2 regions of the Lysinibacillus sp. GW247-5R2A genome follow, and region 2 is predicted to be linked to the other one. Evidence: riboswitches for the same ligand, from Rfam matches in the RefSeq annotation. Region 2 holds a riboswitch; the other holds the start of a gene.
What was found. A riboswitch is a leader RNA that binds a small molecule or an ion and turns the genes downstream of it on or off. The one in region 2 is predicted to bind glycine.
Positions count from the first base shown of each region.

Region 1: linked by a shared signal. The riboswitch ahead of gcvT (glycine cleavage system aminomethyltransferase GcvT) and the one ahead of AC07YC_RS10340 (amino acid permease) in region 2 are both predicted to bind glycine.

Region 1 covers NZ_JBWKZL010000004.1:30,115-34,376, forward strand. The annotation lists gene gcvPA (aminomethyl-transferring glycine dehydrogenase subunit GcvPA) at 1-1,066, opposite strand, end outside; gene gcvT (glycine cleavage system aminomethyltransferase GcvT) at 1,092-2,195, opposite strand; glycine riboswitch at 2,461-2,554, opposite strand; gene AC07YC_RS07675 (shikimate kinase) at 2,699-3,214, opposite strand; gene comGF (competence type IV pilus minor pilin ComGF) at 3,413-3,841, opposite strand; gene AC07YC_RS07685 (hypothetical protein) at 3,834-4,151, opposite strand; gene comGD (competence type IV pilus minor pilin ComGD) at 4,144-4,262, opposite strand, start outside.
Region 2 covers NZ_JBWKZL010000005.1:268,635-272,896, forward strand. The annotation lists gene AC07YC_RS10330 (lipoate--protein ligase family protein) at 1-338, opposite strand, end outside; gene AC07YC_RS10335 (rhodanese-like domain-containing protein) at 543-929, shown strand; glycine riboswitch at 1,339-1,415, shown strand; gene AC07YC_RS10340 (amino acid permease) at 1,581-2,918, shown strand; gene AC07YC_RS10345 (glutaminase) at 2,953-3,915, opposite strand; gene AC07YC_RS10350 (M20 family metallopeptidase) at 4,000-4,262, opposite strand, start outside.

The DNA of each region.
Region 1 (4,262 bases), on a different contig from region 2:
TAGCCATTTCGCGAATACCTTGTTTCCCTAGAGCTGTCATTGCTACAGAAGCTGCAAGTGCAAGAAGTGCTTGGTTCGAACAGATGTTAGAAGTTGCTTTATCGCGACGGATATGTTGTTCACGTGCTTGTAGTGTTAATACATAACCACGACGTCCTTCACCATCTACTGTTTCACCAACAAGACGACCTGGCACCTTACGCATTAATTTAGTTGTCACTGCAAAGAAACCACAGTGTGGACCACCAAATGCTTCAGAGATACCGAAAACTTGTGCATCACCTACACAAATATCAGCTCCTAGTTTACCTGGAGGAGTTAAAATACCTAGGGCAAGTGGGTTAGACGATACTACGAATAAGCTTTTTGCTTCATGCGCAATATCACCGATTACTTGAATATCCTCAACTTGACCAAAGAAGTTTGGATATTGAGCAATAACTGCTGCCGTATTGTCGTCAATTAGCTCTTTTAAAGCTGCAATATCAGTCACACCATCTTTATGTGGGATTGTTACGATTTCAATAGATTGACCATAGGCATATGTAGCCACAACATCACGATATTCTGGGTGTACCGTTTCAGATACTAAAATTTTCTTACGACGTGTATGTCCAGCTGCCAACATTCCTGCTTCAGCCAATGCTGTACCACCGTCATACATAGAAGAGTTGGCAAGATCCATACCAGTAAGCTCTGCAATCATAGTTTGGAATTCAAAAATAGCTTGAAGCTCGCCTTGTGAAATTTCAGGTTGATAGGGAGTATAGGCTGTATAAAACTCTGAGCGAGAAATAACATGATCCACGATTACAGGCTTGTAGTGGTTATAAACGCCTGCACCTAAAAACGATGCATTCGCATTTGTGTCTTTGTTTTTAGCAGCAAGTGCCGATAACTCTTTTAATAAAGCAGATTCCGATTTTGCTGCCTTAATGTCATAAAGGCCTTTAAAACGTACTTTCTCAGGAATATCCTCGAATAATTCATCAACTGAGGATACACCGATTACGTCTAACATTTCTTTTTGATCTTGCTCCGTCATTGGTAAATAACGATGTTTCATAAATGTAGGTCCCTCTTTTCAGCTATTATTTTGAACGCTTGTAAAACGGTGTTTCAACTGTAATCACTTTTAGTTGCTTACCACGGATTTCAATTTCTAATTCATTTCCGATAGTTGCGAATTGACTGTCAATTAACGCGTGACCAACATTACGTTTTGAGGAAGGAAGCTGTGTTCCTGTTGTAACTTCACCAATTTCCTGACCATCTTTAAACACTTTATAGCCATGGCGTGGAATCCCTTTATCGATCATTTCAATGCCGACTAGTTTGCGTGGAAGACCATTTTCCTTCTGAGCCACTAATGCATCATGACCAATAAAATCTTCTTTATTTAATTTCACAGCAAAGCCAATACCTGCTTCAAGAGGAGAAATAGTTGCTGATAATTCTTGACCGTAAAGTGGCAGACCCGCTTCAAAACGTAATGTATCTCGACATCCTAGACCTGCAGGAACAACACCTTTGTCTTGACCAGCACCTAAAATTTTATCCCATAGTGCTTTAATATCCTCTGGTGCTCCATATAGTTCGAAGCCATCTTCTCCTGTGTATCCACTACGAGAAACTAACACTTTATGTCCTGCGACTTCTACATTCTCTTGGAATCGGAAAAATTTAATGGCACTTACATCCGTTGAAGTGAGGGATTGAAGAACCTCCTCTGCTAAAGGACCTTGTAGCGCAATTTGTGCATAGGCTTCCGATTGATTGTCAATTGTCACATCATATTGATGTTGATTTTCCAGCATCCAATCATAGTCTTTTTCGATATTTGCTGCATTCACGCATAATAAATAATGTTGATCTGCTAGCTTATACGTTAGTAAATCATCGACAACACCGCCGTCCTCATAGCACATTGCTGTGTATTGTGCCTGGCCAGTAGCTATTTTTGAAACATCATTGGATAAAAGGTTTTGTAAAAAATCTAATGCATCGGGACCCGTTACTAAAATTTCACCCATATGGGATACATCAAATAATCCCGCACGATTACGTACTGCGTCATGTTCATCTTTAATAGAGGAGAATTGAACTGGTAATTCCCATCCACCGAAGTCAACCGTCTTAGCACCATATTTCGCATATTCTTCAAATAGAGGTGTACGTTTTAATTCATTCGTCATTCTTTTTTGCCCCCTTATTGTTAGTTACATTTTTACTGGTAGTAGTTCGTCTGCTTTTTGTATGGGTACAGTCATGACTTAGCAAAGTAAAAAGCTTCACGGAGTACCTAAAGACATAAAAAAAGACAGACGAACCCCTTTTCGGGATTCTCTGTCCTTGCACCTGAAAGTTACACCAGACTAACTCGCATGGTTGATACTGCCAATTAGTCGGCTTTCCCCTTTGGTGGCTGCTATTGTTATACTACAGCTCTCTCCAGAGTTGCGTCTTATACGAGTCCTTTTACCTGAGAGATTCATAGCCATTGCTACTTGCTCCTTCGGTGGCGTTTAATAACGCTCTCTCCCCGTATAATCATCCGCCCAAGATACATCTTGGTACTATTTAGTATTCAATGAACATTTAGTTACTTATTTGTCTATATCCTAACATTAATTGCATTGAAAAGGCAATCATTTTTTAAAAGATAATAAAACACGAACATTATTCGGTTTATCATCATTTATCGTTCGTTTTTAAGCCTTTTTACTTGGAACACTAAATACTCTAAAATTTGACGAATGGTTCTGCCCGCTGTCAGGACCTGAATATGCCCTGCATCACGATAAAACTTTCTTCTGTAATGATACAGACTTTCTAGCTCCTCCTTTGTCGAGCTTTGTACGATTGGTCTGTTAGGATCATGCTGAACTCGTTTATAAATATCCTCAAACGAGGCATCTAAAAAAAATACTAAGCCACTACGTCTCATAATTTTTCGATTTTCAGCATTCATCGCAGCTCCACCGCCCGTAGAAATAATACAAGCCTCATCGCGGAAACTTTTCAAAAATTCTGTTTCTATTTTTCGAAAATGGGCCTCTCCGTACTTTTCAAAAATCTGCGGGATGGACATTCCTTGCTGTCTCACTATTTCATGATCCATATCATAATATGGCATCTTTAATAAAAAGCTTAAACGTCTTCCTAAAGCACTCTTTCCACTACCCATAAAACCAACTAAATATATTTTTCGCAATTCGAATCACCTTCTTATAACTACGATTCTACACTGTCTGACAAAATTTGTCCCAATAAATTTATCGTAGCTTGAACATTCAATTTTTCGAGCCCATCATATGTTTGAAATTGCATTTCATATGACATACAATACGCAAGAAGAAAAGTAGTTACAAGAAATAATAATGCAATTGCGATTAAAAAAATAGCCCCACTGTCATTTTTCAATAATTGGCACATAGAAGGTTCGCTCCTTTTGCATACCACTAGGCATTTCCACCGCTACTGTCAGCCTATCTCCGCTATAAGTGAACTGACATTTATTGATGCCATTTAGCATGGGAACATGTCCTCCATTTACTTGTTCACGAATGATATTACGATAGCAATCAATATAATGGACAGCTTCTGTGGTCTGGAAAGTGATTCGTTTATGATCATCCCGCACAGAGAACGTTAAAATATCCTTTAGCCCATTATTCAAATCATACACAAACAGCTCCCATTTCGATTGTTCATCCGTTTGCATAGTTGAGGTCATTTCAGCATACCACAGCATAATTAGGACAAAAAGATGAGAAATCAGCACAAACACCATTAATTGAAACATTGCTTCTAGTAAGGTATAGCCCTTCTCATTATTCATGGACATTTCCTGTAAGGGGAATACATTTTTGGCGTGGCTTGAGTATATTGTGAAAACGAACACAAATTTCTTCACCATTAAACATCCATCGATACTCAACCTGTTCAATAATTCTTGTGCCCTCAGTTTGTTGTACAGCTTGATATAATTTCAGGCCCTCATATGCTGTTTCAGCTGCAATCATTTCCATTTTTTTATTCATAAGATTCGTTTTCATCGTATAGGTAATAGGCAATAAGGAGCCGCAAAGTAACATCAAGATGCCCATTGCCAAAATCGTGTCAACAAAAGAATAGCCTGACTCATTCAATTCTCGCTCTCCCTCGCCCTAATGTAATGATTACCTTTTTCTTTCCTTGCGGCGTTTGAAACGCGATCGTGCCTGCTGACCTGACATTGCCATTAACATTATAAACAATCG
Region 2 (4,262 bases):
TCACTTAGCACACGGTACGCCTCTGTCACTGACTCTGGCATATTTGGATAGCTTTCTGTTACGATGACACTATATGTGAGCTCATGCTCATGCAGCACAGCTCGTCCACCAGTTGGTCGACGTACAAAACCTAAGCCTTGCTCACGTACAGCATCTAAATTTATATCTTTTTTGGCTTGCTGAAAATAACCGATTGATAATGTTGCCGGTTCCCACTCATAAAAACGAATGACTGGTGGAATGAACCCCTCACTATGCCAATCAAGTAATGCTTCATCTAGTGCCATATTAAAAGAAGGACTACATTTCCCTGAATTTAAAAAATACCAAGTTGTCATATGTTCATCTCCTACAATTTATAAAAATACCTCAGGCCCCACCTGCGGTTCAACCTTAACGAAGATTACGTTACAGTTCAAGTTGTGGCTTTTCAAACGATATCGACGAATTCGCCACAATCTAGTTAATTTTATCAAACTCATTGGACTATCGCTAGCGCATCTTTTATAATAATAAAGAAGATAGAAAGGGGTAAGAAAATCTTGGACATACTTATCACAATCGGTGTCGTTTTAGTAGTCGTAATTGCATACATCGGTATTAATGCACTAAGACTCAAAAAAGCTGTAACCAACTTAACACAAGAACAATTTATTGAAGGCTATCGTAAAGCGCAGCTAATCGATGTTCGTGAACAAAAAGAATTTGATGCTGGTCACATTCTTGGCGCACGAAATGTTCCTTCCACAACATTACGTCAACGTTATAAAGAAATTCGCCCAGATTTACCAGTATATTTATACTGTCAAAATACAGGCCGTAGCTCACGTGCTGCACTATTTCTTAAAAAACGTGGGTACAACCAAATTTACCAACTTCAAGGCGGTTTCAAAACTTGGACAGGTAAAATAAAAGCCAAAAAATATTAATATTTCCCTAAAAAAAGTCGTCTCAAAGAACTAGGAGACGGCTTCTTTTTATACAAAAAATTCAGAGTTTCTACTATATTATATCTATTGCAAAACTTTAAGTGGCTATTTCGTACACTCGTTCATACTATAATGATCCTCCTCCCCCTCACTTGTCCCCACTTCATTTCTTCCACATTAAGCTTTCGTATTTACCCATTTGCGCATACTACGGAAATCTTTGTATGTCCAAAAATACTAATTATCGTTAGTAATTTTCATTTATGCACTACATTCTTCTATTTTTCTGAAAATAATATAAATTTCTAGTTGAATAATTGTAAAAGCACTGCTAGGATATATAATATCTTAAAATAATATTTATGATAAAAAATTAATAAGCTATGAATGCTATGGATCAAACTATAGCAGGAGCAGTTCTGGAGAGAGCGCATTGTGCGTCGCCGAAGGGTTCACTATCTCAGGCAAAAGGACAGAGGAGTAATAACAGCTTTTTTAAGCGATGCCATACGATGGTTACGATGATTTCATGAACCATCCGTGATCAAATGGTATTTGTTATTCTGACGTTTTTCCGAGACTAGTGTCACAACTAGTCTCTTTTTTTATTTTTCCAGTCATTATTTTTTATGCATCTTTGGGGGGATTAACGTGGAACAGCAACAATTAAAACGTGAATTAAAAAATCGCCATGTACAGCTTATTGCCATTGGTGGGACAATAGGAACCGGTTTATTTCTAGGCTCTGGGAAAGCCATTGCATTAGCAGGGCCTTCGATCATCCTTGCCTATTTAATTGTCGGAACGGCACTCTTTTTTGTTATGCGTGCATTGGGCGAACTATTATTATCGAATTCAGGATATACATCATTTACGGATTTTGCCTCCGAATACATAGGGCCATGGGCAGGGTATGTAACAGGCTGGACCTACTGGTTCTGTTGGATCATGACGGCGATGGCAGATATTATCGCTGTGGGGGTTTATACACAATATTGGTTTGATATCCCTCAATGGGTTCCAGCTATTGGTTGTTTAGTAGTATTACTACTACTGAATTTATTGACGGTCAAACTATTTGGGGAGTTAGAATTTTGGTTTGCTATCATTAAAGTGATTACCATTGTGGCGCTCATTATCCTTGGACTTATTATGTTAGTGACAGGCTTTCAAACAAGCTCAGGGACGGTTTCAGTAGATAATCTTTGGGTCCACGGCGGCCTGTTTCCAAATGGAGTATATGGCTTTTTAATGGCCTTTCAGATGGTTGTTTTCGCTTTTGTCGGTGTGGAATTAGTAGGGGTATCGGCAGCCGAGACTGCGGACCCACAAAAAAACATTCCTTCTGCTATTAATAAAATACCATTTCGAATTTTACTCTTTTATGTAGGGGCACTGTTTGTCATCCTATGTATCAATCCATGGTATGAAATGTCTGCCACAAGCAGTCCATTTGTCCAAGTATTTACATTAGCGGGCATTCCAATTGCTGCAGGTATTATTAATTTTGTTGTGCTCACTTCAGCCGCATCTGCTGGTAATAGTGGTTTATTTTCAACAAGTCGCATGCTCTTTAATCTTGGTAAAAATAAACAAGCATCACCTGCTTTTGCTAAGCTCAATAAAAATAGTGTTCCAAGTAATGCACTAGTCATTTCTGCAATTGTTGTATCTGTAGGGGCACTGTTAAGTAAGTTAATGCCAGAGAATGCCTTTAGTATCGTAACGACTATTAGTGCGATTTGCTTCATATGGGTGTGGAGTATTATCATCATTTCTCACATCATCTATAAACGGAAAAATCGTGCCCTACATGAAGCCTCAAGCTTCAAAGCACCGCTGACACCTTTTATTAACTACGTAGTGCTTGCGTTTTTTGCTTTCCTATTAATTGTGATGTTTATTTCAGAGGCAACACGTACAGCTCTTCTACTAACACCTATTTGGTTTATTGCCCTTTTCATTCTATATAAAATGAAAAAAAGATGACTTCAGAGCTCACTCTGAAGTCATCTTCTACTCGTTAAAAAATGGTCATATCCCATTCTGTCGCTAAATGTTTCAGTAATTGGACACCTGCGACACTATTCCCGATAGGATCAATGGCTGGTCCATAAATACCTATTCCACAGCCAGCAGGGAATGGTGAATCTAATCCTGCATGGCCTGGGACAGCGGTAAGAATGGCACCAGAAACACCACTTTTAGCAGGAAGTCCAATAAATGCCGCAAATTTCCCTGAAGCATTGTACATACCGCATGTTACCATTAGAGCCTTTGCTAATTTTGCCACTTGTTTAGGAAATAATTGTTTCTTTAATAGCGGATGATAGCCATCATTAGCGATAACTAAACCAATCATCGCTAAATCGGAGACATTGACTTCAATCGCACATTGCTTTAAGTAAACCTCAAGAGCCGCTTCTACTGGGCAGTCTAAGAAACCAGAATCCATTAAATAGTAGGCTAGTGCTCGATTACGGTTAGCTGTTTGCCACTCGGATTGAAACACTTCCTCGTTGACACTTAATTGCTTACCTATGATTTGCTCTAAAAATTGCAGGATTTTGTCAATCTTCTCCTGTGGTGAATGACCAATCATCATAGAGGAGACAGTAATCGCCCCAGCATTAATCATTGGATTAAAGGGCTTTCCTGGCTGATGACTTTCTAAGCGAATAATAGAGTTGAATGTATCCCCTGTTGGCTCAACATCAACCCTCTCTAATACATAGGGCAATCCTCGATCCATACAGGCCAGTATAAAGGTGATTACTTTGGAAACACTTTGAAGCGTAAATAACTCCGTCGTATCACCAGCTTTAATTTCATGCCCTTCAGTGCCAATAATGGCTATAGCTAATTGATTTGGGTCTTTTTTAGCTAATGCAGGGATATAGTTAGCGCACCGTCCTTCTTTTGCGGCAGAGCGAAACTGTGTGACCGATTGTGCCACAAGCTGATCGTGACTAGGTTGTGTTGACATTACTGTGGACTCCTTTCAAAATGTGCAAAAACAGAGTCTTCATAGTTCTCCTATGAAGACTCTATCCATATTTTTGCTATCCTTTTATAGCTTTGGAGGCATGGTCCCCTCCGGAATTAACGATTCATACGTCTCCCCATCAAGACGTTCTTGCCATTCCTTTTTAGCTTCCTCAATCAGTATTGGATTAGCCAATAACTCAATTGCTGTACACGCCATAATTTTAGCAGCTTGTAGCATACCTTTATGGGCGATTGGCGTGACACCTTGAGAAACAACTTGCCATGTATGCAGTGGCGTTCCTAACGCCATACATACTGTCGTACATTGAACAGTTGGCACATTCC